4 regions of the Dasania marina DSM 21967 genome follow, and region 4 is predicted to be linked to each of the others. Evidence: predicted binding sites of a transcription regulator. Region 4 holds the regulator's gene; each other region holds the start of a gene.
What was found. Region 4 encodes sigma-54, which starts transcription at its own class of promoters, with help from an activator protein. Its sites were predicted from a motif close to TGGCACANNNNTTGCNNT; they were not measured.
Positions count from the first base shown of each region.

Region 1: the regulator sigma-54 is predicted to act here: its motif matches at 4,641-4,658, upstream of B067_RS0106010 (phenol hydroxylase subunit).
Region 2: the regulator sigma-54 is predicted to act here: its motif matches at 3,333-3,350, upstream of B067_RS22175 (PEP-CTERM sorting domain-containing protein).
Region 3: the regulator sigma-54 is predicted to act here: its motif matches at 3,130-3,147, upstream of B067_RS0116730 (pilin).

Region 1 is NZ_KB891576.1:314,460-322,532, forward strand. It holds gene B067_RS0105985 (NADH:ubiquinone reductase (Na(+)-transporting) subunit F) at 1-1,013, opposite strand, end outside; gene B067_RS0105990 (phenol hydroxylase subunit P4) at 1,035-1,397, opposite strand; gene B067_RS0105995 (aromatic/alkene/methane monooxygenase hydroxylase/oxygenase subunit alpha) at 1,455-2,957, opposite strand; gene B067_RS0106000 (MmoB/DmpM family protein) at 2,980-3,249, opposite strand; gene B067_RS0106005 (aromatic/alkene monooxygenase hydroxylase subunit beta) at 3,268-4,254, opposite strand; gene B067_RS0106010 (phenol hydroxylase subunit) at 4,284-4,586, opposite strand; gene B067_RS0106015 (sigma-54-dependent Fis family transcriptional regulator) at 4,997-6,700, shown strand; gene B067_RS19755 (2Fe-2S iron-sulfur cluster binding domain-containing protein) at 7,010-7,351, shown strand; gene B067_RS0106025 (catechol 2,3-dioxygenase) at 7,401-8,073, shown strand, end outside.
Region 2 is NZ_KB891587.1:98,408-106,480, reverse strand. It holds gene B067_RS0115660 (glycosyltransferase) at 251-1,378, shown strand; gene B067_RS22180 (PEP-CTERM sorting domain-containing protein) at 1,469-2,068, opposite strand; gene B067_RS22175 (PEP-CTERM sorting domain-containing protein) at 2,521-3,216, opposite strand; gene B067_RS0115645 (tetratricopeptide repeat protein) at 3,653-6,280, opposite strand; gene prsR (PEP-CTERM-box response regulator transcription factor) at 6,313-7,656, opposite strand; gene prsK (XrtA/PEP-CTERM system histidine kinase PrsK) at 7,697-8,073, opposite strand, start outside.
Region 3 is NZ_KB891588.1:115,668-123,740, reverse strand. It holds gene B067_RS0116740 (type II secretion system F family protein) at 1-1,198, opposite strand, end outside; gene pilB (type IV-A pilus assembly ATPase PilB) at 1,202-2,923, opposite strand; gene B067_RS0116730 (pilin) at 3,236-3,742, shown strand; gene B067_RS21460 (hypothetical protein) at 3,811-4,560, shown strand; gene B067_RS0116720 (pilin) at 4,640-5,146, shown strand; gene nadC (carboxylating nicotinate-nucleotide diphosphorylase) at 5,238-6,077, opposite strand; gene B067_RS0116710 (retropepsin-like aspartic protease family protein) at 6,129-6,641, opposite strand; gene B067_RS0116705 (DUF1631 domain-containing protein) at 6,933-8,073, shown strand, end outside.
Region 4 is NZ_KB891579.1:30,824-38,896, reverse strand. It holds gene B067_RS20010 (MlaC/ttg2D family ABC transporter substrate-binding protein) at 155-844, opposite strand; gene B067_RS0109025 (calcium/sodium antiporter) at 1,047-2,060, shown strand; gene B067_RS0109020 (KpsF/GutQ family sugar-phosphate isomerase) at 2,069-3,040, shown strand; gene lptC (LPS export ABC transporter periplasmic protein LptC) at 3,051-3,620, shown strand; gene lptA (lipopolysaccharide transport periplasmic protein LptA) at 3,607-4,467, shown strand; gene lptB (LPS export ABC transporter ATP-binding protein) at 4,445-5,170, shown strand; gene B067_RS0109000 (RNA polymerase factor sigma-54) at 5,375-6,883, shown strand; gene hpf (ribosome hibernation-promoting factor, HPF/YfiA family) at 7,065-7,352, shown strand; gene B067_RS0108990 (PTS sugar transporter subunit IIA) at 7,396-7,845, shown strand; gene rapZ (RNase adapter RapZ) at 7,917-8,073, shown strand, end outside.

The sequences.
Region 1 (8,073 bases), on a different contig from region 4:
GCTGCCGTGAGGAAGCGCTCCATATGGATATCCCGCTCAAACAGTCGACCTTTCATCAAAGTAGATATAGCTGCATCAATCATCGGTGGTGGACCACAGAGATAGGCTTTATGCCCATCAAACCGACCATCAAAATAATTGTGTACGACCTCATGAACAAAACCGATATAACCCTGCCATTCATCACCTGACACCGGTGCACTAATGGCTGGTATATAATGAAAATTACTGTGTTGTTGCTCGAGCGCAGTAAACAACTCCCTGTTATATAATTCAGCGACATTTCTAGCCCCCTGAAATAAATAAATGGCCCGTGTATCCTCGTCTTCTAGTAGCTCAAGAATCATCGCTTGAGGACTGGACAAACCCGACCCCCCAGCGATAAAAATTGCTCCCATATCGTTGGACTTGCGAGTGAAAAACTGCCCATAGGGGCCAGATACCGCCAACTGATCGCCAACTTTTAGTTGCTCATGCACGTAGGCCGTACCTGCGCCGCCAGGCACCAAACGAATATGTAATTCAAGCTGGCGTTTTGCTGTGGGCTTATTTGCGATCGAAAAAGCACGCACGCCTTTGACCCCAGGTAGCTGTAAGTTAATATACTGACCCGCCTGAAATTCGATTTCCTCGTCCAGCTCAAAAAACACCCCTTTGATAGTGGGTGAAAGATCCCGAACCTCTGTCACTGTCGCATTAAAATCCCTAATACGGTAACCAGCAAAATCAGGATCAACATCAATATCAGCTTCTATTACCAAATCCGATTCCGGTGTTGCACAGCAAGCCAGTATTTTTCCTTCGTCTCGCTCTATATCCATCAGCGCAAAGGGCGAAGCGGGGCCCAAATCCACATCTCCCTCAGTGAGCTGACATTTACAGGTAGCGCAGGTGCCATGCCCGCAGGCAAAAGGCAGCCATACACCTTGTCGAAGCGCTGCATCCAAAATTGTCTGGCCTTCTTCAACGTCGATGACATCGCCAGTAGGCTCAATGGTCACTTGGTAACTCATATTAGCTCCTAATAAGTCAATTTAAACATGGGCACCTTGGTAACCCTGTAACTCAGGAGTCTGAAATCGTAATAAAGACTTATGATCGATACCCTGATTAGCTAGAGAAACATCCATTTGTGGAATAAATGGTTCGCCATTTAACTGCCATTCCGCTATCTGCCAGTTAATATTTTTAAACTCGTGATGCTGGCTGAAAGCTTCAGAGATAACGTTATCCAAAAGTGACTGGAAGGAGATGTCTGGCGCAACTGCGTAGGCAAAAGGGGCGCAAAAAAACAAATGATAATCCCAGTTGATAAATAGTAATTGGTTACCATTAAAATTTTCAATTCGGTCTAACACTTCACCCTTGTAGTCGGGCACTATCGCTTTTAAGGTCATATATGTTATCTCAATTTTCAACGTCGGGTTGCTTGCAACGATTCGCAAGTAATTAATTCAGGCCACACCTTTCCAGGCTTTCCAACGCTTCTCATCCGGTGAACCTTTCATATCCATGTTGTCGGCACCGACATTAAAGCCATAAAAGTCACTAAGTATTTTTTCCAACTCAGGACCGCCACAATTACCCTGTAAAATCTGGTGTACGGGAAGCCAAGCCTGCACATACTTCTCCGGCTCATCGTCGAATATGGTCTTACACCCATCTGAACAAAAGTGGTAGCGTTCCCCTTCGTAAATACTGTCACGAAAACAGATTTGAGATGGGTCATCCATTTCGGTAAATAACATTGGAATCTGGCAGATGTTACAAAGTTGCGGCAATGCTTTTGTATAAAACCGCTTACCTTCAGCTTCCAGCTTCTTAGCCATCTCCCAACGAGGACGATAGTATTTATCAAATGTATCCGGATACTTTTCAGACAACCAATCCAACTCTTCATCTGAAGGAATCCAGGTATGAAAACCTGCGGCATGACCATAATTATAAAAAGTCCACCAAGTTTGATGCGATATATGTTCTTTTTCTTTTTCGATAACTTCAGAAAATTTCGGCATACGAATACCGTAACGGGCTAAATCTTTAAACAAGGCGCCGCCGGCATCCTCAAAATACATTTCCCAAGCTTCTTTCCAAGACATCACTTTGTTGGGCAGCATATAGTCCATCATCATAGAAACTATGCTTAAAAGACGTGTACCTCGCCAAAACCATTTATCAATATATTTCTGAACAATCGGCACGTTATCTTCATGCTGTTCAAGCAAAAATTTAATAATCTCCAGCCCCAGTGTCATATGCCTAGCCTCGTCTGACTGGGCAGAAAAACCAAAGGTCACTGTAGCCATATCACCATTATGTGCAGCCCCAGACATAAACGGCACGAACAACAGGTTGGTCAAAACATATTCGAAGGAAAAACTCACCGCCACTAGAAATTCAAAAGGACCCGATGCTCTGGCATCATTAAAAAATGATTTTGGAACTGATAAATACCACACCCTATCATGCATTTTCCTAAAATCTTGTAGACCGTCAAAAAATTTATTGTAGTGACTCATAGCGTGTAACTGAGTCTGGCAGTGGCGTAATTCATCAATTGATTGCATTTGGCAGGCTACCCGAGCACCCACACCATTAAACTGCCTGCCCACATGGGCATAACCTTGATAGGCCTCATACTCCAATGGAGATACTGCTGTCAAAAACAGCTTCAAAGCATTGACATAGCGTGGATCTGATATGTTTAAGTGCCCATTATTTTGTGAGAAAGCATCAAATATCGCATACAGCTTTTTCTCTTTCTCAGCTTGGTATTTCCAATAAGAATCCATAGTCAAGCGGAATGGATCTTCCCATTTTGACCAGTCAGTAATTTTTATTCCCTCAAACTCCTCATAAGGAAAAGCCTTTTTTCTATCTGCGTAACTGTATTCCCAGTCAAGATCTCGAGTTAATAAACTGTATTTTTCTTTTAGGCTTAATTTCTTTGCAGTCATTTCCTTGCTACCTCTCTGATTTTTATGTATTCCAGTGCAACACCAGCGAATCATCGTCTTCTTCTACGTGGCCGCCCAATGTAATTAGGCTCAAGTGCAATTCCTGAATATTCCACTCTCGCCCCATAATCTCTTCCACAGTATGTCGATTGATCTCTAAGCGACCTTCATTCTCTATTCTAATCATCGCCGGGTTATGGATAACAGTTGCTGCAGGATTGTCTTGCTCAATGGCTTCGACGATATAGCGCGATTCATCATTATCTTGTAGTGCGATATAAACTTTTGACATGGATAATGTTCCTTTCAATTAGCGAAATAAAGCGGCTTTATCTAGGCGCTTATCGAGCACTGCGACAGAATCGTTTAGGGAATCTTTACCTAGTAAATCTTCAGCCAAAGGCTGTAGAGCTTTAATCGCGGCTGCTTTCCATTTGCTTAACCACTGTTCCATTTGCTCTCGGTTATCGTCAGATTCAGCACTTACCGTTTTCAATACCGCATCTACCCAGCGATTACTTTCCTTCATCCAGGTCTGCATAAACTCTGTCAACATAGCTACATCCTGAGCGCCGTTTGCATGTAGCCATTGATCAAATTGACGGTAATAGAGGTCATATAGCAAGGTGTCGAGTACAACATCCTGCGCTACCCATACTTCAAACCAATCCTCAGTTACAGTCGTCTCTTCGATATAAGCCCGCAGACCCTGCCAAATTGGCGCTTCCATCCAGTATTGTTTTGCTTCTGCCAATGTTTCTCCAGTATGGCCATCCAGCACCAGGCCGATTCGAGACAAATATTGCGCAATACCCAGCCTATCCATTGCGTTATATAAACAGGCTTGGGTGAGTGTGGTGCCAGTACCATAGGCACAGGCATACATATTATTGAGATTGGCGCCATGTTCGACATGACGCAAAGGGACTAGATAACGAACCAACTTATCTTTTATACCCGCGGGCAACAATTGATCAAGTTTACGTTTTTCAAAAAAAGCATAATTATTCTCAGCCGCTTCCTGCATCTTACTGCGCTGCTGCACGTAAGCACCGTAGTAAAATTGTCGAGGATCTTTAAAGTCATACCAGTCCTCCATAACTATAACGGTACGAGTCTCGTCGTTGATTGTTTTTTCCGGCTGCCATAGCGGCCTGCAGTGAAAGAACTCCGTTGACTGTAAGTCATAGGATGCCTCTTGATAGCGACTGGCTGGCTTATCACCGAAACGACGTTCGATATTTGCATAAGTATTTCTGTTAGTCTGCAAAGTGGTTGTTTTTATTTCAAGAGACATATTATGGGTTTCCGGTTAGTTATAGCCTGTCATCGGTCATGGTTATTTGAAACCAATGTTTCATCACCATAACGCCATTTTATTGAGTCTTTATCGTTAGCATCCATCTGTTTAACGCTCATAAATATTACGTTATTTTTTTCACAGAATTCTTTGAACGCTTGTTTTGGCAGTACCAGCTCAACAAACAAAGAAGGATCATCAATAGCAAAATCGAATTCGACAAAACGTGCTTCATCTGCGCTACGTACTCGGATATATTTTTTAAATTGCTCAAGACTATTAGAAATCTCAGAATGTCTAACAGCGCTTAACTTCTTATTATTAGTCATCGTTAACAAAACCTTGTTATCGTCTTCCTGCTATCAAACGTCTTAGTAAGTCATAGAGCAATAGCTATGCCAGATCTCAAAAAAACCCAACAAACACTCACCATATAAAACACAACTTATTGTTTTATATAACAAAAATACGCAGCCTGATATAAATTAGGTCATTTAAAAAAATCAAATAGATTGTTAGTCAGTCTATATCTCTACCGGCCAACAAGTGATTAAATGGTGACAGTAACTGCCCAAACTAATGATTTGGACAGCCTGCCGCCACTGGTAATTTTTATTATCAAAAATAACAACCTTCCCCACTTTGGTGTATATTCAAGGATGTTGTTTTTTATAAGTAAAACTGATATTTAAATTCGGCTTAAAATCAATAATAAAAAATACATTTTTTGGGAAAAACTATGCTTCAAAAAATTAAACAGCCTATGCCAACACCTGAAGATTTAATCAACAAAATTCAATTTGATTATCAGAACGGTAAGATATGGCTTGATGAGCACCGTATGCTGCTCATCCACTCTTCTGTTATGGGGTCATTGCGTAAAGAACTAATTACCACTCTTGGGGTTGAGCGGGCGAGAGGGTTTTTAATGCGATTTGGTTATCAATCCGGTATAAAAGATGCGGAGCTAGCGCATAAATTACGCCCTGACATGTCCAAAGCAGAAGCCTTTATGGTTGGTCCTCAGCTGCACGGTTTGAAAGGGATGGTTAAAGCTGAGCTTGAAACACTCGATATTGACCTAGAAAACGGTAAATTTTATAGTGAATTTAACTGGCATGGCTCTTTTGAATCAGATATCCATACTGCTGATTTTGGTATTACCGCCGAGCCTATCTGCTGGATGCTATTAGGCTATGCTAGTGGTTTCTCCTCCTACTTTGTTGGCCGAAAAATAATTTTCAAAGAAACACAATGTCGAGGTCAAGGACATGGCCACTGTCATATTGTCGGAAAATTTGCTGAAGACTGGGATGATCAGGAAGAACTAGAACGGCAATTACTCCCTGACCACATCGTCGAAGAACTGTTTGCCCTGCGCTACGAGATATCTACGTTGCGGGAAAAAATTGCTGACTACACCAGCCCGCTTACCGATTTATTAATTAACTCTGTCGGCCAGTCTGACGCGTTTAAACAAGTATGCCACCTAATTAAACGTGCCTCTGGCAGTAACGTAACGGTGCTATTACAAGGTGAAACAGGCGTCGGCAAGGAGGTAGTTGCCAAGGGGCTTCACCTGAGTAGTGAACGTGCGGACAAGGCATTTATTGCAGTCAACTGTGCCTGCATTCCTCCAGACTTGATAGAGTCCGAATTATTTGGCGTCCGCAAAGGCGCTTATACCGGCGCCACTGAATCACGTGAAGGAAAATTTGAACGCGCCGACGGTGGAACCATATTTCTAGATGAAGTCATTGAACTTTCCCCCCGCGCCCAGGCCACCTTGCTACGAGTTTTACAAGAGGGAGAAATGGAACGCGTTGGCGATATAAAAACCCGTAAAATTAATGTTCGTGTAGTAGCCGCTAGTAATGAAAATTTGGATGAAGCAGTCAAAGAGGGTCGTTTCAGAGCGGATCTATTTTACCGATTAAATGTTTTTCCTGTATACATCCCTCCACTACGTCAGAGAACAGAAGACATTCCACTGCTAATTGAGCACTTTCTGGAAAAGTACCACGCCCTGTACAATAAAAAAACCAGTGGTGTTTCTGACAAGGCGATGCAAGCTCTAGCCAATTATAAGTGGCCTGGCAATATTCGCGAACTTGAAAACATGATCGAACGCGGTATTATTCTGACCGACAATAATAACAGCATCGATATGCAATCATTATTTCCATCCTTGATTGAGCCCTCTCATCCAATGTATATCTCCACCCGAACAGGGGAGGTTAGCCCTGACGATCACAACGAACAATCCGCACCTGACAATATTGTCGAACAGTTACTTGCCAACGACCTGAACCTAGATGAACTGGAAAGCCAATTACTCAAGCATGCCATGAACAAAACCGATGGTAACATAGCCCAAGCTGCTCGCCTGCTGGGCATTACTCGTCCACAGATGGCTTACCGCCTAAAGAAACAACAAAGCTAACTAACTAGTTATCGGCGCGGGGGTTTTCTTCCAAAAACTACTCGCCGATAACTACCTTACTGACTTCACCATCAGATCAATTATTTAACGTAGAGTGCATCATTTAATGATGTACTGCTCATTACCCCTCCAGCGTTATAAACTAATTCGTTTATGCCAACTTGCTCAGCCAGCACATATCCTTTGTAAAAACCCCTTTATTTTCAGCGTGTTATTACTTCGTAATTGATTCAGATTAACTTCTGCCAGAAATTGGCACGCAACCTGCAATCAGCCTATAAATCACAAAAATAAAAATGGTTATTTTTTATGGCAATCAGCAGCAATCAGAGCCTGTTCAAGAGTGATTACCAGATACTGGTAGCTAACAAAAATAATAGCTATTCCTGCGCTGCCGGAGAAACATTACTAGCAGCCATGGAAAGAGCCAATAAACGTTGTATCAAGGTGGGTTGCCGTTGTGGTGGTTGTGGTTTATGCAAAATTCGGATTATTTCAGGTAACTATGCCTGCAAATCCATGAGCAAGACACAGATAAATGAACAGGATAGTCACGCGGGTTTGGCCCTTGCTTGTCGAGTAATTCCCTCCAGCGATATGACAATAGAATCCGATCTTTGTGAGCAGCGCATCATTAGCACAGATAAATAACGAAACACATAAACAAATATAACCAGAATAATAACGAGAGGAATAACTCATGAAGAAAGGTGTAATGCGACCTGGACATGTTCAGTTACGAGTAATGGACATTGAAGAAGCCCTTAAACATTATCGCGATCTTCTAGGCTTAATTGAGATGGATCGAGATGATCAAGGTCGCGTCTATCTAAAAGGCTGGACTGAAGTAGACAAATTCTCTGTGGTTCTACGACAATCCGACTCGCCTGGAATGGATTTTATGGCATTCAAGTGTTTGGATGAAAATACTCTTGATAATCTGAGATCTGGTTTGATTGAATATGGCTGCGAAGTTACTGACGTCCCTGCAGGCGATCTTAAAGACTGTGGTCGCCGAGTACAATTCAATACTCCCAGTGGACACTGTTTTGAACTATTTGCTACTAAAAAACAAACCGGTAAATGGGGGGTAGAAAACATTAATCCCGAAGCTTGGCCACGTGGTCTAAAAGGTATGAAAGCACTTCGCTTTGACCACTGCTTGATATACGGCCCTGACATTGTTGCTAGCACTAAAATATTTTGTGAAGTATTGGGGTTTGATATTGCCGAACAGGTCATTGAACCAGACGGTACCGCCATCTCACATTTTATATCTATCAGCACCAAGGCACATGACATTGCCTTTATTGAACACCCCGAACCCGGCAAGCTCCATCACTGCTCTTTTTTACTGGAAACTTGGGAAGACG
Region 2 (8,073 bases), on a different contig from region 4:
TGGTTTTGTTCATGTACGTGGATGCCGGATCAAGTCCGGCATGACGGGGTTTGTGTTGAGGCCGTAATAAAGCGGCCGGATCACGTTTGGTATGTGTCGAGTCGGTTATGTGTATGCTGGCTCATGTCTGGCATTACGGCGTTAGTTTCGATGCTGTTATATGGATGCCGGATCAAGTCCGGCATGACGGGTTTGGTGGCGGCTGTCAGCGGTGATTCATTGTTATTTAATCATAAGGTTAAGAGTGTAAATGGAAGTTTCTACGTTGTCTTCTACTAATGCCGCCATGCGTATTCTGCATGTTGCTTCTGGCGATTTATGGGCGGGTGCTGAGGTGCAGCTCTTTACGCTTGTTAGCGCGTTGGCGGCTATTGAGGGCAATGCGCTTTTTGTGGTGCTTTTGAATGAGGGTGAGTTAGCGCGGCGTTTGCGTGATATTGCCGTGCCGGTATTGGTTATTGATGAGTCGCACTATGGGCCGAAACAGATATTGGGTCGTTTAAAAGCGCATATGCTTAGCGTAAAGCCGCATGTGGTACACACGCATCGGTTAAAAGAAAATATTATAGGTGCACTGGCCAACACTTATTCGGCGAAGGCTTACTGCGTTAGAACCGTGCATGGTGCCCCAGAGTTTAGTTATAGCTTGATAAGGCAAACACCCAAATGGCTAATAAGTCGGCTGGATAAATGGGTGGGGCGGCACTTGCAGCATAAGGTTATTGCCGTGTCTCAGCCATTAAGTGGCCTGCTTCAAAATATATACCCTGCTAGCCATATAGCTGTGGTGCTGAATGGGGTTGATGTAGATACATTGTCGTCCATTAAGGCTGCAGAACTGGGCCGCGAGGGTGTGAAACATGTAGGTATTGTGGGGCGCTTAGTGCCGGTAAAGCGGGTTGACCTGTTTTTGCAGATGGCTAAAGCTTTGGTTGATCAGGCTAACGATAATTATTGCTTTCATATTATTGGTGATGGGCCTTTGCTGGATGATTTACAGCGGCAAGCGGCTAAGCTGGGTTTGAAAGATGTTACTTTTTATGGCCACCGAGAAGATGCCACTGCCTTGATAAAGGCTATGGATGTGTTGGTGATGTGCTCGGATCATGAAGGCTTGCCCATGACGGCTTTAGAAAGTGTGGCTATAGGCACGCCTATGGTTGCCCATGCGGTAGGGGGTTTAGTGCCATTGTTTGAAACGCTGGATGTGTGCGAGCTTGTGGCCCAGCATAATGCGGAGGGTTATGCGGGTGCGGTTGCGAGAGTGTTGGCGCGTATGGCCAGTGAGCCTATAGCGTTAAGGCTTCCCGGTGAATACACCGCGCAGGGTAATGCTATGGCGATGATGGCTGTTTATAGGGCGGGGGCTTTGGTGTAGGGGGGGCGCAGTAAAGCTGTAAGCGCTGAGGGTTCGAATTTTAGGCATAAAAAAAGCGAGCAATGCTCGCTTTTTTTATTGCAGAAGTAATTACTTCTGTTTGCGACGGCTTAAGCCTAAGCCCACTAAGCCAAGGCCTAGTAGCGCAATAGAGCCGGGCTCTGGAACATATACGTTTACACCAATAACCATATCGTCATGGTTGTCATCTGGGCCATGGCCTGAATCATCAAACAGTAATACGGCATCATAAAATACGCCGCCAAAGGTGTAATCAAGCATGATGGCGAAAGATTGAAATGAGTTATATGGCTGGTTAGCACCATTAGCTATGCCAGCAGTTACGCTGTTAGAGTAAAAGTTAAAGCCCATTAGTTGGTCGGTAGCGCCAGTGGTGCCAACATTCGAAGCAGTAAAGCTGTCACCAACACTGTTACCAATATTGTTTAAGCTGTTGCCGTAGGCGTTAAAGTCATTGTTGTAGGCAGCTTCTTTACCTAGGTAGGTAAACTTAACAGCTGAATACATGTCGTCAAACTTTAGGTTGCCGCCAATGTTGTAAGTGCCGGTAACTAGGTCATTGTTGGCAACAACGGCCATATCAGTGCCGCCGTCAACCATTAGGGCAGCGTTGGCGTTAAAAGATAGTGCTGCAACAAGTGCTACACCAAGTAATTTAATTGACTTCATTGTCTAATCCTTATGTTTTCTGTTTGGTGGCTCAGCGTGAACCATTGTCTTAAATTTGTTGTGATTAGTATAAAGCACGTATGGTGCCATGTTTTGTATCTTATTGTTTTATAGCGGTTTTCTATTATTTCCCCGTGTTATTAAAATGAGGGATGTAAATAATGCCGACAGGTTTAGGGGCGTATGAGGGGTAGCTTGGGCTTTACTTGGCAATAACTACTAGCTGTCGGTAGCGATGAGAGCCCTTGATCCTTTATCTACTAAGTAGTGGCTAGGGACGAGTAATCTATGAGGGTGAGGTTATAAAAGCGTTGTGCTTGAGTAACAGCCTTGAGGCTAGGGGGGCAGGGCAGGGTTTTGTTTTTGTTCTCGTTCTTGCTTAGAAGTAAGTGCTAACTAGAGGCGCATAAAAAAAGGCGAGCACTGCTCGCCTTTTAAGTTGGTTGTAACCCTTATTTTTTGCGGCGGCTCAAGCCTAAGCCTGCTAGGCCTAAGCCTAGTAATGCTAAAGAGCCGGGCTCAGGTACGAAAATACTGCCTCCGTCTATAGATAAGCGAACCACCATGTCATCGTGGTTATCATCAGGGCCTGCACCTGAGTCATCTAAGAATAGAAATACAGATGTGCCACCGAATGCTGTTGAACCATTGACGGTGGTATCCAGCATGTAATTATTATCAAAGCTTACGAAAAAGTTTCTATCGCCTGCGCCAATGGCGTCGTCAGGGTTGGCACCGTTTTTAACTTCATGTGCGTTGCTGTTAATAAAAAAGCTAAAATCTAATAGCCCTGCACTGACGCCAAGAAAGGTTGTAGAGCTTAAAGCATCTTCTGCGCCAAGGCCGGCAGCGGGGCTATCAACAAACGTGTTGCCGCCCGCGCCGGTATGAGTCGCCACATTAGAGCCGCCAAAACTAAAAGAGTTGGTGAACGCTGCTTCTGCACCGAAATACTCAACTTTTATGTTTGAGGTGCCAGTAAGCCAAAGGTTTGCACCATAAAGCCCTTCTACATTGCCGAGAGAAAATTTAGTTAGAAACTCGTTACTTGCACCCATGGGGATAGTGCCGATAGTAAGCGCTGATGCCGCAGAGGACGCAGCAACTGCGCCTGCGATAACAGCATATTTGAATAATTTGTTCTTCATTTTATTGCTCCCAAAATTGTTTTATAAACCAACAGGAAATGACTATTTACAGCTTAAGGGTTGTTGTTTTGCTTCCTTGCCAGTAATGCGGTAACGGCTTGTAGGCTGCTTACTAATTAGCAAATAGCGTGCCGCCAAAAATATTTCTAGATTTTACAATGGGTTGCTTCTGTTGCTGTTTGAGGCTGGGCGGGGGTTGTAAGTTATTTCGACGTGGCATTACCGTTATTTTTACCGATTCTTTTAAGGAGTATCTGTATTTATAACTAGGCTTTATATGGGTTTGAGATATTGATGCTTGCCGCTAGATTTTGACGAAGGCGTTTACATTATTAACGTGCTTAAGGTAGGGGGCAATAACTTATGGCTTGTAGCGCTACCCAGTATGCCGCGGGTTCGGCGTACTGGGTAGTTTATGGCGGGGGGCTAGCGAGGGTTAACGTGTTTGCTGGTAGTGCTCTTGTATCTCTTCGTTGTCGGGCGCTAGCTCGGCGGCTTTTTTGAGTGCAGCCTTACCTTTGGCCTTGTCCCCCATGTGCCACTCTATCCAGCCATAGGTATCTAGCACGGCGGGGCTTGATGGTGCGAGTTTAACGGCAATAGCGCCATGCGTTAAGGCTTTGGGGTTTTTGGTTTCGAAATATAACCACGCCAAGTTGTTTTGTGCTGCTATGTTGTTTGCTTGCACGGCAACCACTTGCTGATAATGGGATATGGCCAGTGGTTTGTTGTCGGCTTGCTGGGCATCACTGGCGGCAACAAAGTGCGGTGTTGGGTTTTGAGGCTGCAGTTTTAGCCATCTTGCTAACCAGACGCTACGTTCATCCGAGTTAGCGGGGCTTAAACCTGTCATGGCGGTAGCTATACGCGGGTCGGGATTGTTGTCCCAGGCGTTGTTTAGCAGAGTAATGGCGGCTTGGTTGTTGTTGTTTTTGGACAGTAAGTTGGCCTCAGCCAGTGTGATGGTGGTGTTATTGGGGAACTGCTGCTTGGCTAGCTCAATTAACTCTTCGGCTTCTTTGTTATTACCTTGCAGGGTCTCAAGGTTGATAAGTTCGGCGGTGAGTGTTTCATTGTTGGGTGTTAGCGCGATGGTTTGCATCAGCTGTTTGCGTGCTTGCGGCCATTGTTTTTGCGACACGGATAATTTGAATTGTTGGTACAGCACTTGGCTGGTAACTTTGCGTTGGTAGTCCGTTTGTTGCTGTAATTTACCGTTTTGCGGTAGTTCCTTGGCGGCTATGTCTAGCTGCTGGTTAGCTAAATAATATTCCGCCAAAACATATTGTGGTGTTTGTGTTTTGTCTTGGAATATTTTTTTGTATTGCTGAATTTTTTTAACGCCTTGTTCAGTTTGTTGTTGTTGCGCCATAGCCGTTAACAGGCCTCTATAACCTATTGGGTTGTTAGGGGCCGCTTCAATGAAGCGTTGAAAATAGCCGCTAGCTAGGTCGCTTTCTTTGCTGCTGAGGGCCAAGCCGCCTAATATGCTGAGGGCCTCTATGTTGTTGGGGGATGCTTTTAGGGCTTGAGTCAGTAGTTTGTTGGCCTGCTGCGGCTGTTCTAGTTTGATGCTGTGCCTGGCTGCAACAATAAGTGATTCGGCATCACGGTTTCTGCTGGCTAATAGTGCATCTATGGCTTGCTGGGCTTCAGCCTTACTGCCTTCTTTTAATAATGCATCACTATAAAGGCTGGTTAACTGAATGTTGTCGGGGTGCTCTTTTAGCATATGCTCTAGTTTGGCTAAGGCAATTTCTACTTTGTTGTTATTAAGGTAGTGGTTAATTAATGTGGCCTGTAGCTCGGCATTGCTGGGGTCTTGCGCAATAAGCTTTTCTAGTAGCACGACACCTTTGTTTTTGCGGGTGTTAGAGTCTAAGGCGGTGATGGCATAAATTTTTTGTAGTTCGATATTGTCGGGGTTACTTTTTAGTGCTTGCTCTAATATATCTAATGCTTCATTAATTTTTTGTAGCTGTAGTTTGGTGGCTACAATAGCTTGAATTAGCTGTGGGTTGGCTGATTCTGCATCTATATTATGGCCAAAAAATGCGTCTGCTTGCTCTGGGTTGCCTTGTTGTAAGTTAATTAAACCCAGGTAAATAGAGGTGGCTTCGTTGTTGGGGTAATTTTCGTTTATTTCGGCGAGTAACAGTGCCGCCTGCTCCAGCTCGTTCTCTTTTAGCAGTTTTAATGCCTGTTGAAATTGTTGGCTGGCTTGGGTTGACTCTGGGTTGGCTTCAGCCAGTAGTTTGGTGTATATCAGCGCTTCTGATGAGCGGCCCTGCTCGGTGAGCACTCTCGCCAGTTGGCTAAGCGTGGCTACACGTATGGGCAGCATAATGTCGGTTTCTGGCAGTTCAATAAGGGCATTGGTTAGCTGCTCTTCAGCTTTTGCTAGATCGTTTTTTTGGTAGGCGAGGTTAGCGGATAGGAATAGGGCCTCTGGGTTGCTGGGGCTATGGCTTAAGGTTTTGTTGTTGCTGTTAAGGGCTGCGGTAAAGTTGCCTTCTTTTAAATACAGCTGTGTCAGTGTATTTTCAGCGTCTGGATTATTGGGGTTTGCTAGTATGACCTTGTTAATAAGCTGGTGGGCAACGTCGCTTTGGTTTTGGCCTGCGGCAATTTTAGCTTCAAGAATGTCGACGGTAACCGGCCATTGGGTGCCTTTGTTTGCTTTGTACTTTGCTAGCGCCTCGCTGGCTGACGTGAACTTTGCTAAATGCGCGTAGGCTTGGGCCATTAATAGAAGGCTGTCGGTTGATAATGGGCCGGGGGCCGCCTCTAGGCTAGAGACTACACCTCTGTAGCTGGCGACTTCATTGAGCGTTTTCGCTAACTGTTCAAAGCCAAGGTTGTTGGCTGGGTCTTTTTTGATGATATTTCTAGCTTCAATGATGGCGGCGCGATACTGGCCTTGTTTTGCGTAGGCTTCACTTCTTTCTAGGTGTGAGGCCACTGTGGCGCTGGTGTCTTCACTGCCGCCGCAGCTCGCTATAGAAAGGCTAATAATAGTTGCCGCAACAATCCGTTTGATTGTTGGTAAATGATATATGTTCATTTTCCCTGCCTTGGATTTATTAATGATCATTGTTATATGTCGTATTTTTTTACCAAATCATACAGCGTGGGGCGGGTGACCCCTAATAGCTTGGCTGCCGCTGAATAGTTGCCATCGGTCATGGAGATAGCGAGTTTAATCGCATTTTTCTCGGCGCTGTAACGCACCTGCCGCAAGTTGATAGAGAAGTTTTCTTGGGTGGTAATGCCTAGGTCATCGGCGGAGACTTGTTTGCTCTCACACATAATAGTAGCGCGTTTAATTTTGTTTTCGAGCTCGCGTATATTGCCAGGCCAATTATAGGCTTCTATTGCTTGCGCGGCATCGGGGGTGAACCCGGTAATATTGCGATGCTGCTCATTGGCAACGCGGACCAGTATGTGCCTGGCTAGGAGTATTTTATCGCCGCTGCGATCGCGCAGTGGCGGCAGGTCTATAACCATTTCGCAGATGCGATAAAATAAGTCTTCGCGGAAGGTGCCTTCGGCTACCATTTCTTCTAGGTTTTTATTGGTGGCGCATATCACCCTAACGTCTACTGGTATTTCTTCGCGGCCGCCTACGCGTTCAATGACGCGCTCTTGTAAAAAGCGCAGTAACTTGGCTTGTAGGCTTAACGGCATGTCACCTATTTCGTCTAAAAATAAGGTGCCGCCATGGGCGGTTTCAACCTTGCCCAAGGTTTTTTTGGCCGCGCCGGTAAAAGAGCCTTTTTCATAGCCAAATAGTTCGCTCTCCATCAAGTTTTCGGGTACTGCGGCGCAGTTGATGGCGACAAAACGAAACTCTTTGCGTGGGCTGGCGTTGTGTATGGCGCGGGAGAAGACTTCTTTGCCGGTGCCACTTTCACCTAGGATGGTGCAGGTAACGGTGGTGGGGGCTATTTTCTCTATAGTTTTGCAGAGTTTTAGCATTTGCGTGTCGGCGGTAATAATGCCCGACAGCGGCGCGCTTTGTGACTCTTGCAGTTTGGCGTTTTCTTGCTCTAGGTCGAAGATGTTGTAGGCGCGGTGAACGATAAGGTCTAGGGTTTTGGTGTCTATCGGTTTTTGGTAAAAGTCGTAGGCGCCTAGGGCTACTGCCCGCACGGCGTTTTCATAGTCGTGGTTGCCGGTGACGACAATGATTTTGGTGCTGGGGGCGAGTTTGGTAATCTCTTGTACGCATTTAAAACCTTCTTCCACGCCCTCGTCGTCAGGGGGTAGGCCTAAGTCTTGTATAACAACCGCGGGTTCGTGCTGGCGCACGGCGGCGATGGCTTCTTGCCGGTCGCCGGCAATCACCACATGAAATTGGTCAAAGTGCCAGCGCAGTTGGCTTTGTATGCCGGTGTCGTCTTCGACTATTAATAAGGTTTTAGGTATGTCTTTGCTCATAGTGCTGGGTCAGCTTTTGGTGCTACTTAATTCATTATTGTTACGCTTTTACGGTGGGTATGCGTACCGTAAATCGCGTGCCGGATCCTTCGGTGCTTTCAACGGCTACCGTGCCACCTATGGACTCTATATAGGTTTTGGTTTGGTATACGCCTATGCCCATGCCTTTGCCTGATTTGGTGGTTGCAAAGGGTTTGAAAAAATAATTGTTAATAAAGTCTTGGCTCATCCCCGAGCCATTATCTTCGACAGTGATGATAGCAAAGTTTTCTTCTGAGACTAAGGTTACATCAATAAAGCCAGTATGGCTTGTGGCATCTTGGGCATTTTTGACGATATGCACCAGTGTCATTAGCAGGCTATCGGGGTCGGCGCTGACTTTTAGGCCGGCGCACTCTCGGTGTATAGAGGGCATGG
Region 3 (8,073 bases), on a different contig from region 4:
GCATGAATATGGGTAGGTACATGGCTATCATCAAACCACCTATCAGCACACCTAAAATAGCCATGATGATGGGTTCGAGTAAGGCTGTCATACCGTCCACCATATTGTCGACTATATCTTCAAAATGGGTGGCTACTTTTTCTAGCATGGTGTCTAGAGCGCCGGACTCCTCACCTATGGCCACCATTTGCAACACCATACTGGGGAATAGTCCGGAAGCGCGTATAGCTTGATTTAATTGCGTGCCGGTGGTGACTTCATCTTTAATTTTGATAATGGCATCTTTGTAGATAACATTGCCAGCGGTGCCGGCTACCGCCTCTAGTGCGTCGACTAAAGGTACGCCGGCAGCAAAAGTGGTTGATAGGGTACGGGCAAAGCGGGCGATAATAGAGTTGAAAATAATATCGCCGATTATGGGGATTTTTAAGATGATTTTGTCGGCAGCATACGATACGGCTTCCGAGCGTTTAATAGCCTCTTTTAAAGTAAATACCGAGCCTATAATGCCTACCAGAATAATCATCCACCATGCGATGACAAAGTCGGATAGCCCCATAACCATTTTGGTGAAAGCAGGTAAATCAGCCCCGAAACTTTCAAATGATTGAGCAAATTGTGGGATAACCTTAATTAACAGTAATGCGGTAACCACTAAGGCAATCACCAAAATAGCAATAGGGTAGGTCATGGCCTTTTTAATTTTGGCTTTTAAGGCTTCCGATTTTTCTTTATAGGTAGCTACCCTATCCAGCATGGTTTCCAGGGTGCCGGATTGTTCACCTGAGGCTATCAGGCTACAAAATAGCTCATCAAAATACTTGGGATGTTTGGCGATAGAGGGGGCAAAGCCAGAGCCGGAGGCAACATCGTTTTTGATTTCTAGCACCAAGTCGCGCATAGAGGGGTTGTCTAAACCCTCAGCAACTATGTCGAAGCTCTGCACCAGCGGTACACCGGCCTTCATCATAGTAGCAAGCTGACGGGTAAAGATGGCGACATCGGCAGGGCTTATTTTTTTGCCAGCACTAAACAGGGGCTTGGATTTTTTCTTAACCGATTTGGCTATCACCCCCTGCTTGCGCAACTGGGCTTTAACCATGGTTTGGTTAGAGCCCTGTATTTGGCCGTTAACCTCTTTACCTTGTTTATTGGTGCCTTTATAGATAAAGGTACTGGTTTTTATTGTGGTTGCCATCGATTAATCCTTGGTGACGCGGTTAACTTCTTCTAAGCTGGTTAAACCTTGAGCGGCTTTTAGTAAGGCCGAGCGCCGCAGGTCATTAAAGCCTTCCTTTCTAGCAATTTTATCAATTTCTATAGAGTTGCCGCCGTCCATAATAATCTGAGACAGGGCGGGAGTAATGCGAACGACTTCATAAATCCCGACACGACCTTTATAGCCATTGGTGCATTTGTCGCAGCCTACGGCTTTCATTAGGGTAATATCTTCCAAGTCACTTTCTAGGAAGCCTTCGTCTAATAACACTTCTCTAGGTATTTCGGTAGGTTCTGCGCAGTGGGAGCATAAACGGCGACCTAGCCGCTGTGCAATGATTAAATTAACCGAGGTGGCGATATTGAAGGCAGCTACCCCCATATTCATCAAACGGGTAATGGTTTCAGCGGCGCTATTGGTGTGCAGGGTAGACATAACCATATGGCCGGTTTGCGCCGCTTTAATGGAGATTTCGGCAGTTTCCAAATCACGGATCTCGCCTACCATAATAATGTCGGGATCTTGGCGCAGGAAGGAGCGCAGCGCTTCGGCGAAGGTGAGCCCCACCTTGGGGTTAACATGGCACTGGTTAATGCCCTCTAAGTTGATTTCCACCGGGTCTTCGGCGGTGGATATATTACGCTCGGGCTGATTCAATATATTGAGGCCGGTATATAGCGATACGGTTTTACCACTGCCGGTAGGGCCGGTTACCAAAATCATGCCCTGTGGCTGGTTGAGCGCCTGCATATACAGCTCTTTCTGCTCTGGCTCATAGCCCAGCGCATCTATACCCATCTGCGCGCTACTGGGGTCTAAGATACGCAGCACCACTTTTTCGCCGAATAGGCAGGGCAGGGTGTTAACCCGAAAATCGATGGCGCGCTTTTTGGATAATCGCATTTTAATACGGCCATCCTGAGGCAGGCGGCGCTCAGAGATATCCATTTGCGACATAACCTTTAAGCGTGATGATAGCCTACCGGCTAAAGACATGGGCGGGCGGGCGACTTCTTGTAATATGCCGTCAGTTCGAAAACGTACCCGGTAGCTTTTTTCGTAAGGCTCAAAGTGTATATCGGAGGCGCCGCTTTTAATGGCATCGATAAGTACTTTGTTAACAAAGCGCACGATGGGAGTTTCATCAGCGCCGTCACCGGCTTTATCGTCTTTGCCACCAGCTTCGTCCACGGCTTCTATGTCTAGGTCTTCCAGGCCTGCATCATCGAGGTCGCCCAAGCCGCCTAGGGGCTCATCGTTGGCTTCTATAAAGTCGTGTAGGGCCTTGGCTAACAGCTCTTCATTAACCAATACCGCATCGGTATTAATGCCGGTGTGAAACTTGATTTCGTCCAGGGCGCGCAGATTGGTGGGGTCGGATACGGCAATAAATAGGCGATTGCCGCGTCTAAACAGCGGTAGCGAGTGGTGTTTTTGCACCAGTTTGATGTCGATTAGCTCCCTGGGGATAACCTCTTTATTAAAAGCGGAGAGGTCAAATAAGGGCGCGCCAAATTCATCGGCGGCGGCCTCGGCTATGGTGGCGCTATCCAAATAGTTATTGGTAACTAGGTGGCTAACAAAATGGAGCTTCTCTTTGGCCGCCTCTTGCTGCGCCTTTTGGGCTATCTCTTCGCTTAGGGCGCCGTCTCTAACTAGCCGCCTGGCTAAACCGTTTAACGCAATAGGTGCTTGGGTGTTCATATTATTATCTACTTTAAACGTGTTTGTGTTGTGTTTAGGTATTGTTGCTGACAAAAAGTGTCACAATGTTGTTGTTTTTGAAACAAAAGCCCATTAAAGCATGGTTGTTGATAAGGCTACTATAATTTAAACAAAACTCCAGTTTTTGCTTGTAATCCCTTATTTTTCAACTAGTTTTTAGTTCTGATAGTGCGGCTTTGCGTAGTTGGCACGCGACTTGAATTGTAAATGCTCAAGTGGTGAAAGGCACTGAAAAGTTTTAATGAGGTCAGCTGATCTCAATAAAGTAAATGTTATCTTAGGAGAAACACAATGAAGAAAATACAACAGGGTTTTACCCTAATTGAATTAATGATTGTTATTGCGATCATCGGTATTTTGGCGGCAACGGCTTTACCTGCCTACCAAGACTACACTAAGCGTAGCCGCGTAAGTGAAGGTTTAGCACTTGCTAGTTCATTTAAATTACATGTAGTAGATCTACATGCCAATGGCGCTTGGACGGCAGTGACTGGTTATAGTGCAAACTCACCTGCGTTTAATGCGACTGATAATGTTGCGGGTATTGCTATTACTGAGGCTACTGGTGATGTGACGGTAACGTTTACTGCGCGTGTAGGTAATGCGGCCGCTCAAACTATTATCTTAGTGCCTTACTCTGGTGGTGTTGCGGCTCCGGTAGCCTTGCCTGTGGGAACTGCTGCTTTTACCCCTGCCGCAGGTAATATTGGTTGGAGATGTCGTGCTTTAAATTCGGTATTTGGTGTAGGTACAGCCGGTACTTTACCAGCTAACTTGGCTCCTTCTGAGTGTCGTTAATATAGTTATCTTTTAGTATGTAAAGGCGCTTCGGCGCCTTTTTTGTACTTAAAATTTGAGAGTTGATTGTGTTGAAAGTAAAGCTTAAAGCGGCGTTGTTGCATCTACTGGCATCTGTGCTGGTGGTTTCTTGTGCCGCGGTGTTAGTGTTTTATGTTTGGTATCCCGGTGAGTTTTCTAGCATGCTCGGAGGCCTAGAACTGTTTTTATTTGTAGCTATGTGTGAGGTGTTATTGGGGCCGGTAATTTCTCTGGTGATATATAACCCCGCCAAGCCGAAAAAAGAGCTGTTTAGAGATTATGCGATTGTGTTGTCTATTCAATTAGCCGCGTTGATTTATGGTTTGTATGCGGTTGCTTTGTCACGGCCTGTTTATTTAGTGTTTGTTAAAGACCGCATAGAGGTGATAGCAGCCGTTGAAATTGATGAGGTGGATTTAAAGGCTGCGAAATATACTGAATATTCGCGGTTGAGTTGGTCGGGATATAAAAGAGTATGTGTTGACGCGCCAACAGATAAAGACGAAAAAAGTGAATTGTTATTTTCGGCAGTAGAAGGGAAAGATATTCAACATTATCCTAAATATTATCGTCCTTGCGGCAACGATGAGGTTATAGCTGCGGCGTATGCATCCGCTAGGTTAAAAGAAATTGTTAAGAGTAAATTGGGTGAGGGTGCGTTGTTTAAAGAAGTGGCGAATATGGAGTATAGCTGGCTACCCATTAAACACCGGTTTGGCGTTTGGGTTGAAATATATATGGATAAAGACTTGGAGCGAGCATCGTATATCGCCGTTAATCCATATGATGAGTCTTGATAGTTTAATAGAGTGAATGCTGATGGCAGCTAATATTCATTGTTGTTGGTGTTATAAATGGGGTCGAGTGGAGGTGGGTATGAGCGTTAATCATTACAGAGGCTTTACATTAATCGAGTTGATGATAGTTATTGCTATAATTGGTATTTTGGCCGCAACTGCTTTGCCTGCATATCAAGATTATACTAGGCGGACTCGTGCCGCAGAGGGGCTAGTTTTGGTTGTTCCATTCAAAATAAATGTATCGGAAATTCACGCCAACGGACGTTTTTCTGCAGCGGGATATAGTGCAAATGCGCCAGTATTTACAGATACGGTTAACGTGTCTAATGTGACTATTAATCCAGCAACAGGTGAGCTGGCAATAATATACACAGCGCGAGTGGGCACAGCTGTAGGGCAAATTCTATATTTAACACCGTTTGCGGGAGGAGTAAATACGCCAGCACTGTTGCCTGATGCTACTGTGGTGTTTACGCCAGCAAATGGCGTTATCAATTGGCGATGCCGCTCTGCGGGTTCTGTTTTTGCTGTCGGTACAGTTGGAACATTACCTGCTCAGTTGTCACCTTCGGAATGTAGATAATGGTTACGGTTGGTATTTCTCTGATGATGTCTAGCGCAGCAAGGCTGCGTAGGTAATAACATTGTCAGTCTTTCGGGGCATGGCGGGTTTATTAAACAAACCGCATAGACAAATCAACAGCCCGACAATGCTTAGTCAAACCCCCAATAGAAATATAATCCACCCCAGTCTCGGCAATGGGCAGTAAGGTTTCATCAGTCACATTGCCCGAGGCTTCTAGTTTAGCTTTGCCATTGGTTAGCGCCACACTGTCACGCATCATGGCTAAAGTAAAGTTGTCCAGCATGACGATATCGGCGCCTGCATCTAAGGCTAGTTTTAACTCTTCTAGGCTTTCGACTTCTATTTCTACCAGCTTGCCTGGGGCTTGTTGCTTGGCGGTGTTAACGGCGTTGTTGATGCCGCCGCAGGCTGCGATGTGGTTTTCTTTAATTAAAAAGGCGTCGTATAGGCCTATGCGGTGGTTAAAGCAACCGCCCTGGGTCACGGCGTATTTTTGGGCGTTGCGCAGGCCGGGTATGGTTTTGCGGGTGTCTAAGAGTTTTACGGTGGTGCCCGCGACTATATCGGCGTAATGCTTACAGGTGGTAGCGGTGCCTGACAACAGCTGTAAAAAGTTGAGGGCGGCGCGCTCACCGGTGAGTAGGCTTCTAGCAGAACCGCTTAATTCAAATAACACTTGATCGGGTTGGGCGAGTTCGCCGTCGCTCACTTTCCAGTCAACGGTAACGCTGGGGTCTACTTGTTTGAACACCTCGTCTACCCAGGCCTGGCCGCAAATAATGGCTTGTTCGCGGGTGATAACACGGGCTAGTGCTTGCTCAGCAGCGGGGATGAGTTGCGCGGTAATATCGCCGTCGCCTATATCTTCTGCTAAGGCGTGGCGTACGGTGCTGGTTAAATCGTGCTGGGCGTAATGCGGTAGGCTCATAACAGTGTTTATGCTTCGCGAGTAAAGGTTAACTATTCTAGCAGCTTAGGTTTACTGCCGCAGTATTAGCAGATCACCTTTTTGGCTAAATTCTAATTGTTTTAGAGCACTCATGCCCAACAAAATAACATCGCCATTCATGCCGGGGTTAATGCTGGCTTTAACATTGCGCAGGGTGATGTTGCCAAAACTGAGCTTGTTGATTTCGGTGCTATAGGCGGTAGCTATGCCATTGGCGGTGGTTACCTGCTGCTGTCGTCCCCGTTTTAATTGCAGACGTTGGGCTAGGCTGCTAGGCACGGCAACGTGGGTGGCACCGGTATCTAATAAAAACACCACGGCCTGCTGGTTAATCGTGCCGCTGACTAGGTAGTGATGCTGGTGGTTGGGTTTGAGTATGACTTCCCTAAGCCCTTGTTGGTATTGGCTGTCAGGTTGTTGATTGGGGTTGTATTGATCCTCATACCATTGCTGAAACCCCGCGCCCAGTAGTGCAATGATGATGACCCAGGCCATGATGTACATGCCTGTGCCTAATTTACTGTGGGAGGATTGCTGATTCATAGACCTAAGCTGTTTACATTAATAGCGGGCGTATCCCTGTGCTTTAATAACTAATTGTACTAGGGTTTATAGCGATATAGGGAGTATCTGTGATCAGGTTCTCGATATCGTATAAAGGGGCGGCTGCTCTGGTTTAAATCTTATACTATCAAAGTAAGACTAATTTATTGAGCTTTACCCCGATGCCTTGTTGATAAGGTTTTTTCTTGTCTCTAAGGATGGGGGGAGTGCGGTATCACGAGGGTAGTAATGGCTAATTTTGGCTTAACATCAAAAAACAAGGCAAAGGTTGTGGCTATAGATAGCGGCTATATAGATAGTGCCTATATGCAGGTGCGACTGCCTGCTGTTTTTGTCGATATCAAAGAGCGCGCGCAGCAAAGCTGCATGCCTTTGTTGCAGGCCTTATTTGATCATGTAGACGACGCCCTGTTTGAAATGGCCGACAAAGCTGACAGCAACGCCGCACAAAATATGTATTTTGAGTCCATGCGCGAAGTGAGGTTGAAGCGCCGCGGCATGGAGCTGACCTTTTTAAAAACTATCGATGAGGCGTTTTATGCGGTAGTGAGTGCCAGCCCGCAAACTAGCAGCGAGGATGAAATCAGCGCCGCTGAACTTAGCTTGGTAGCGCATGATCAGCTAGAAGAGCTTATGGCCAGCAGCTCCTTAGTGAACAAAGCCGAAAAAGCCTTTATGGAACCCTTAGCGCTGATAATGGCGCGCTTAAATGCTTTACTGGGTGAGCAGCAAACGCTCAGCGCCGAAACCAACCCTTTGGGCCCCACCGTTATTTGTAAGGCCTTTGTGGCTGCTTGCGAAACCCTCGAGACGGACATCAACACCAAGCTAGTCCTGTTTAAATTATTTGATCGCTATGTGATAGAGGGCTTGGGCGCGGTTTACAGCGCCTGCAATAGCTACTTGATTCAATCAGGGGTTTTGGCTGACGCCAGTGCTGCCAATCTAACCGGCGGTGTGGCCAAAGCTAGCGCGGTTAATAACAGCGCCAGCGAGGTGTTTAGTCATTTGCAGGCCTTATTAAAGGCAGCGCCCCACGCCAACGCTAATCAACAGGCGATAGGTTTGCAAGCGACCGGCGAAGCCCCACAAATACCGCATGATAGCTTAATGGCGTTGCTGCAGCTGGTACAGCATCAAGTCGCGCATCAGGCTGCAGAGAATAGCGCCGCGGTGCAATTGGATATACAGCAAGCGTTAAACAGTTTATGTATGGAGCGCATGCCTGGCCAAGCCCTCAGCATAGGGCAAGTGGATGACGACACCATTAACCTCGTGTCCATGCTATTTCAATTTGTATTAGAGGATAGAAACCTCGCCGCCCCCATCAAAACACAATTATCGCGCATGCAAATACCGATAGTGCGTATAGCGATGCAGGATAAAAGCTTTTTTAGCCGCGGCGGTCATC
Region 4 (8,073 bases):
CTTGCTGGAATTGTTACCGGCATTGTTACCGGCGTTCTTGCTGGCATTATTACTGGCGTAGCTACTGATATTATTGCTAGCAGCCACACTATTAAAAGACGGCAAATTATACGGAAACAGGCCCCAAATAGCGAGCTAAATGGGGCCTCCAGCGCTATTGTTGTGACGGCGGTTGTACTGCAGTCTCTTGGCCGGCAGGCTTAACCGACCAATTATCGATCACCTTATCCAAGTCACCCTGATAACGCTTGGCGGCAGAGATAAATTGGCCCTGATACACCAAACCCAAATTAACCGCTTCTATAGTTACGTTGCGTATTTTCCAAGAACCATCTCTGTCTTGACGCATTTTGTAATGCACCTCGTAGGGTTTCTCCGCCGAGCCGTAGATTTTTTGCAAAACAGTAGTGCTACCATCATTGCCGTCATCTGCTGCGGGGGGGACGACTTCAGTGCGGGTACCACCAAAGGCCAACAAGCCCTTAGCGTAGGTTTGCACCAAGCCCTGCTTGAACACTCCGGCAAAACGCCGAACTTGGCCTTTAAAAGCATCCTTGGCCTTATTCGAACCTAGCTGTTTGTAATATTCTCTAGTGGCATAGGGACCCATAACACCACGGGAAAAACTATCGAAGTCGACCACAGCATCTAATATGCTTTCTATTTCCCTATAAAAACGCTGAGGATCACTTTCAAAATAACCGTTGGCATCATCGATTAAGCTCAGCACTTTGTCAGTGGTTTGCTCTACGGTTTGATGAGCGCTTAAGGGTGCCGCCGCAGCCACACTCACCATCAATAACAGTGACGTAATAGCCACTGACACGCGTTGTAAAACCCTCATGATTTTCTCCTGATAATGAATGGCTGCCAATGTAACGAAAAAAGCAGCGCGGTAAAAGCATTCTGTTGCCACAAATACACTACAATAACTTTTCTTTTAAATACCAAAATTACCACAGTGGCGATTACCTTTAGTAAAAACCCCTATATAATGGCCGCCCTAAACAAACCCACTCACCCCATTCACTACCCATAGGAACACCATGCTAGAAGCCAGTATTGCTATCATTATCGGATTTGCAGGCTTAATTTGGAGCGCCGACCAATTTGTTGCAGGTGCCGCCGCCATCGCCAAAAATCTGGGTATGGCTCCCATCATGATAGGGTTAACCATTGTCGCCATTGGCACCTCAGCCCCTGAAATTATCGTCTCTATTAGCGCCGCCTTAAAGGGGGCAGGTGATTTGGCAGTGGGTAATGCATTAGGTTCCAACCTAGCTAACATAGGTATGGTGTTGGGAATTACCGCGCTAGTTGCCCCCATCCCCATCGCCCTAACTATTTTAAAACGCGAAATGCCGCTGCTATTAATTGCCACTATAGGCGCCAGCTACTGCTTATACGATGGCTATTTAAGTTGGTCGGACGGCGTTATTTTACTAGTTACGCTGGCGGTTATTTTTTATATTTTGGTCACCAGTAAATCACACCAGCCCGATGCCGAACATGAGGCCGATATTGAACACATACCCACCATGAGCACAGCTAAAGCCTGGCTGCTGTTTGTGGTGGGCTTTGCCCTGCTCATTGCCAGCTCACAACTATTGGTATGGGGGGCAAAAATAGTCGCTATAGAGCTAGGGGTTAGCGAGCTAATTATAGGCTTAACCGTAGTCGCGGTGGGCACCAGTTTGCCCGAGTTGGCCGCCACTGTCGCCAGCGCGCTAAAAGGCCACCACGACATAGCGCTGGGCAATATCGTAGGCTCCAATCTATTTAACCTGCTTGCCGTAATGGCTATGCCAGCACTGATTAGCCCCACCGCTTTAAGCGCCGAGGTATTTACTCGCGACTATATGAGCATGGCTGGCATCACGCTATTATTAGCAACCATACTCTATGGCCACTATATCTGGGCCAAACGAGCGCGCAACAAACTACAGGCTAGCAATGCTACCGCCCTATTACCGACTCAATACTTAGGTAGGTTAGCTGGCGCGGCGCTATTAATTGCGTACGCAGCCTATTACTATCTGCTATTCCCTATTAACGGATAAGCCACACCATGACGACTATCTCTTTTAAAGATTCCGCACTGCGCACGATTAAGATAGAGCGCGATGCCGTGGCCAGCTTAGTAGACCGTATAGATCAGCACTTTGATCAGGCCTGCGAACTCATGCTGCAATGCCAGGGCCGCGTCGTCGTCACTGGCATGGGTAAGTCTGGACATATAGGCACTAAAATCGCCGCCACCCTAGCTAGCACTGGCACCCCGGCCATGTTTGTCCATCCCGGTGAAGCCAGCCACGGCGACATGGGCATGATTACCGCGCAAGATGTGGTGATAGCACTATCCAACTCCGGCACCACCGCTGAAGTCGTCACCTTATTACCGCTGTTAAAACGCTTGGGGATACCGCTAATCACCATCACCGGCAACCCGGACTCCATCTTATCGCAAACCGCCGATGCCAATTTAGACGTAAGCGTAGAGCAAGAAGCCTGCCCGCTTAACCTAGCACCCACCTCCAGCACCACCGCCTCACTGGTAATGGGTGACGCCCTAGCCATAGCCCTATTAGAAGCACGCGGCTTTACCGCTGAAGACTTTGCTTTTTCACACCCCGGCGGCGCACTGGGCCGACAGCTATTATTAAAAGTGGAAGATGTTATGCACAGCGGCGAGCAAATACCGAAAGTGCAAAGCGGCACTCTGCTTAGCGATGCCCTACTGGAAGTCAGCCGCAAAGGCTTGGGCATGACCACCGTGGTGGATGCCCAGAATATCTTAATCGGCCTATTTACCGATGGCGATTTGCGCCGCGCCCTGGATCACAGCATAGACATACACAGCACCCGCATCGACGAGGTGATGACAGTCAACTCAAGAACCGCCAGCCCCGGCATGTTAGCCGCTGAAGTGCTGGGCTTAATGGACGAGTACAAAATCAACTCCATGGCTGTAGTTGATAGCCATAAACACCCCGTCGGCGCGGTACATTTACACGACTTACTAAAGGCGGGAGTGGCTTAGCCCACACACTATGACTTTACTGCGTCGCAAACAAAAACACTTCGTCATTACCAGTATCGCTCTGGCTTTACTGCTAATGTTTTTGTGGTTGTATACCGAATCCGGCTCCACCCCCAGCTTTAGCAAAAAGGCCACACCCAAAGAACCTGAAATTTTTATGCGCGACATACACAGCCAACGCTTTAATGCCGAAGGCCAATTAGCGCATACCCTGACAGCCGAAAGCCTTAACAACTACGCCAAGGGCAAACGCAGCATATTGCAACTACCGGTGATGCACTTTTACACCGACCAGCAACTGACATGGCAGATCACTGCAGACTCAGGCATAGTAACGAAACAGGGCCAGCAGGTAGCATTAAAAAATAATGTTATTGTATTGAGCAACGACCAGCGCTACCAGCTCAGCACCAGCGCACTAAATATCTATCCCAAAAAACAAATCGCCGAGAATAATCTAGCCGTCACTATTACTAGCCCACAGGGCACGACTACCGCCACCGGTATTAGAACGGACTTAACCCAAGAGCACACTCTATTGAAAAAAAACGTAACAGGCCACTATCATGCAGCGCCGTAAGCTACACATACCACTCAGCGCCGCGGCGCTCAGCCTCATTAGCACCCTATTTAGCAACTCAGGCTGGACCCTGCCAGAAGACCGTGCCCAGCCCATCACCATACAATCAGACTCTGCCGAACAGCGCATCGTCGACGGCAAAGAAACGACCCTCTATAACGGCAGCGTAGTGATGGTACAGGGCAGCCTGCATATTAAAGGCGACACTGTTACCGTGTTTAGCGAGGATCGCTCGGTCACCCGTATCGTCGCCATAGGTAAGCTGGCCTTTTTTAGCCAGCAAAACGAAGCTGAAAAGCCGCCCGTAGAAGCGCAGGCGGAAACCATAGAGTACCAACTCAGCAACGACACCATCGTCTTTTTAAACCAGGCCACACTAACCCAAGGAGCCTCCAGCCTTAGCGGCCAACGCATAGACTACAACACCAACACCGCGCAAGTGAAAGCAGCTGGCAGCCAAGAGGGCAGCGAAGCCGCCAGCAGCACCGGCCGGGTTAATATGGTGCTAGAGCCCAAGCGCAAAATCGATAGCGCGGAGACCAATGGCATGTCTGCACCTATAGCCAATCCAAGCCCAGCACCAAAACCTGAATCAGAGTCTGAATCAGAACCTAAGCCAGCCCCTGAACCAGAGCCCGTATCCGTACCAGCCCCCGTAAGCGACGATGTGTCAGCTACCGCCGTAGACGCGCCCACCCCTGCAGCTATTTCTGCAGCTACCCCAACACCTACCCCTACGGTACAGCCCAACACAACAGGCAATGACAAGGCCAGCGCACCAACCGACGATCATACCAACCCCAAAACCGACCTAAAGGATAGCCATGCCGACGCTGTTAGCCAGTAACCTAGCCAAGGCCTACAAAGGCCGGGAAGTGGTTAAAGATGTTTCACTGTCCGTAGAAAGCGGCCAAATCGTCGGTTTATTAGGGCCTAACGGTGCCGGTAAAACCACCTGCTTTTACATGATAGTGGGCATAGTCACCGCAGACCGCGGCCGCATCACCCTGGACGATAAAGACCTCACCGGCCTCTCCATGGGCGGCCGCGCTAGACAAGGCATAGGCTACCTACCCCAAGAAGCGTCTATCTTTCGCAAGCTCAGCGTGGCCGACAACATTATGGCCATACTGGAAACCCGCGCAGACTTAAGCCGCCGACAACGCAAAGCTAAACAGCAAGAGTTACTGCAAGAGCTGCACATTACCCATATACGCGACAGCTTGGGCATGGCCTTATCGGGGGGCGAACGCCGCCGGGTAGAAATCGCCCGCGCGCTAGCGACTGAACCGGCATTTATTTTATTGGATGAGCCCTTTGCTGGCGTAGACCCCATTTCGGTGGGCGATATTAAAAACATTATTAAGCATTTAAAAAACCTTAATATAGGGGTGCTAATCACCGACCACAATGTGCGAGAAACCCTTAGCATCTGCGAAAAAGCCTATATCGTCGGCGATGGTCACATCATCTCCGAAGGTTCACCCGAAACCGTGCTCAATAACCGCAAAGTGCGGGATATTTATCTGGGCCACCAGTTTGTTTTATAAGCTGTGCAGCTTTTAAACTACTGTGGTGCATAGCCATAAAAAAAGCGGTATAAATATTGCTTTCTTATTGCCTATAAGAACCTGCATAAACTACACTAGGCCTTAAGTTGTCCTCATTAATCACTGGCATTAATAGCCTGCACCAAGGGTAAAACCACCCACCTGGCGCGACTTCCTTGTGCGGAAAAGTAATAATTAGTCACTATGAAACAATCGCTACAACTTAAAATTGGCCAGCAGCTGACCATGACGCCGCAGTTGCAGCAAGCGATCAAACTATTACAGCTTTCCACCCTAGATTTACAGCAAGAGATACAACAAGCCTTAGAAAGCAATCCCATGCTAGAGGTGAACGAAGAAAGCGAAGCCGACAGCCCAGCCAAAGAAGGCGATAAGCAAGCCGAGCTGGTAGACCTCAGCCAACCCAACGAAAAACCCACCAGCAAAGAAGCCGACAGCACCGCCGCCGATGCCGATAGTGACTGGGCTGAAAACAACATCCCCGACGACCTACCGGTAGACACCAACTGGGATGACGTTTACACCAATAACAGCCCCAGCAGTAACGGCTCATCAGCCAGCGGCGATAACGACTATAACTTTGACGCCAACAACAGCGCCGAAGAATCATTACAAGATCACCTCTACTGGCAGCTCAACCTGACCCGACTCTCCGACTTGGACCGAGCCGTCGCCATGGCTATAGTTGATGCCGTAGACAACAATGGCCGGCTCACCCAAACCCCCGAAGATATACTCTCCGGTTTTAGCGAAGAATACCCCGAACTAGAGCTGGACGAAGTGGTGGCAGTACTACACCGGGTACAGCAATTTGACCCGCCGGGGGTGGCTGCAGCTGACTTACAAGAGTGTTTGATGATACAGCTCAACCAGCTGTCTCCCGACACCCCTTGGCTAAAAGAAGCCAAACTTGTCACTACTCGCCACCTGGCCTTATTGGGCAACCGTGATTACGCCCAATTGATGCGCCGTAGCAAACTCAAAGAAACACAGCTGCAAGCCGCACTAGTGCTTATCCAAAGCCTTAGCCCCAACCCCGGCGAAACCATTACCAGCAGCCAAACCGAATATATAGTACCCGATGTTTTTGTTAAAAAGATCAAAGGCCGCTGGACCGTCGAGCTCAACCCCGATACCGCCCCCAAACTCAGTATTAACAGCACCTATGCCTCCATGGTTAAGCGCGCCGACAATAGCAGCGACAACAACTATTTGCGCGACAACTTGCAAGAGGCGCGCTGGTTTTTAAAAAGCCTACAAAGTCGCAACGAAACCCTGATGAAAGTGGCCACCCGCATCGTCGAGCACCAGCGCGGCTTTTTGGATTACGGTGACGAGGCCATGAAGCCTTTAGTACTGCACGACATCGCCGAGGCGGTAGAAATGCACGAATCCACTATCTCGCGGGTCACCACCCAAAAATACATGCATACGCCCAGAGGTATTTTTGAGCTCAAGTATTTTTTCTCCAGCCATGTCAGCACCGACTCCGGCGGCGAATGCTCCTCCACCGCGATACGGGCACTGATCAAAAAACTCATAGCCGCCGAAAACACCAAAAAACCACTCAGTGACAGTAAAATTACCGCCTTACTGGGCGAACAGGGCATCAAAGTGGCCCGCCGCACCATAGCCAAATACCGCGAGTCGCTTAATATACCGCCCTCTAATGAGCGCAAGCGGCTGGTTTAAGCTGAATAATCAAACACTTAAAAAACTACCGACACAGCGACGAGATTCTTAGCAGGCGAACTAAACAGGCTGCCAAAATTACGCTAAGCTGAAAGAGACGGGAGCCACTTCCTCCCTATTCAATTAAAGAGTCCGCACGCCGTGCAGCACTACTTTTTAACCCTGTCAGAAGGAGCCAGCCATGCAAATTAATGTTAGCGGTCACCATGTCGAAGTTACTACAGCCCTTAGAGATTACGTCAGCAGCAAATTTTCCCGCCTAGAACGCCATTTTGATCAAATAACTAACACCAATGTCACTTTAACCGTTGAAAAACTCAGCCAAAAAGCAGAAGCTAACGTCCATGTTGCTGGCGCCGATTTATTCGCTGTCTCAGAGTCTGAAGATATGTATGCTGCGATAGACACGCTCACCGACAAACTTGACCGCCAACTGATTAAACATAAAGAAAAAGTCAAAAGTTATTAGCCCATTAACCCCAAGCACGCTCACACAGTAATCGCGAAATTCTATGTCTTTATCCTCCATTCTTACCCTTGAGCGCACCCTCTGTGGTGCCGAAGGGCGCAGCAAAAAACGCGTTCTAGAAACTACATGCCAATTTATATGTCAGGATATAGTTTCGCTAGACAGTGAGGACTTATGCGACAAGATCACTGCCCGCGAGCAGCTGGGCAGCACCGGCCTAGGCCACGGCATAGCCATACCCCACTGCCGCATAGACAACTGCAGTAGCATTACCGGCGCGTTGATTAAACTAGAACAGCCGGTAGACTTTGACGCGATAGACGGTGAGCCCGTAGATATCTTGTTTGTACTTATCGTGCCTAACGAAGCGCAGGATGAACACCTAGCGGTGCTAGCTACCCTGGCCAAATTATTCAGCACCGCCGAATTTTGCCAGCAACTGCGCAACGCCAAAACCAGCCAAGAGCTGTTTGATATAGCCATTAACGCTTAGCTATAAACCCTTTGCTATTTAAGCTTATAGTCATAAACCACAGTCATTAATAACAGCCACACAGGAGCACTATGAGGCTAATTATCATCAGCGGCCGTTCCGGCTCAGGCAAAAGTAGCGCCCTCAACCTCTTAGAGGACGAAGGCTATTACTGCATAGACAATTTACCGGTAGCGCTGATTCCCGATTTAGTCACCCATCTTAAACAAGGCGGCCATCCTTCAGGGG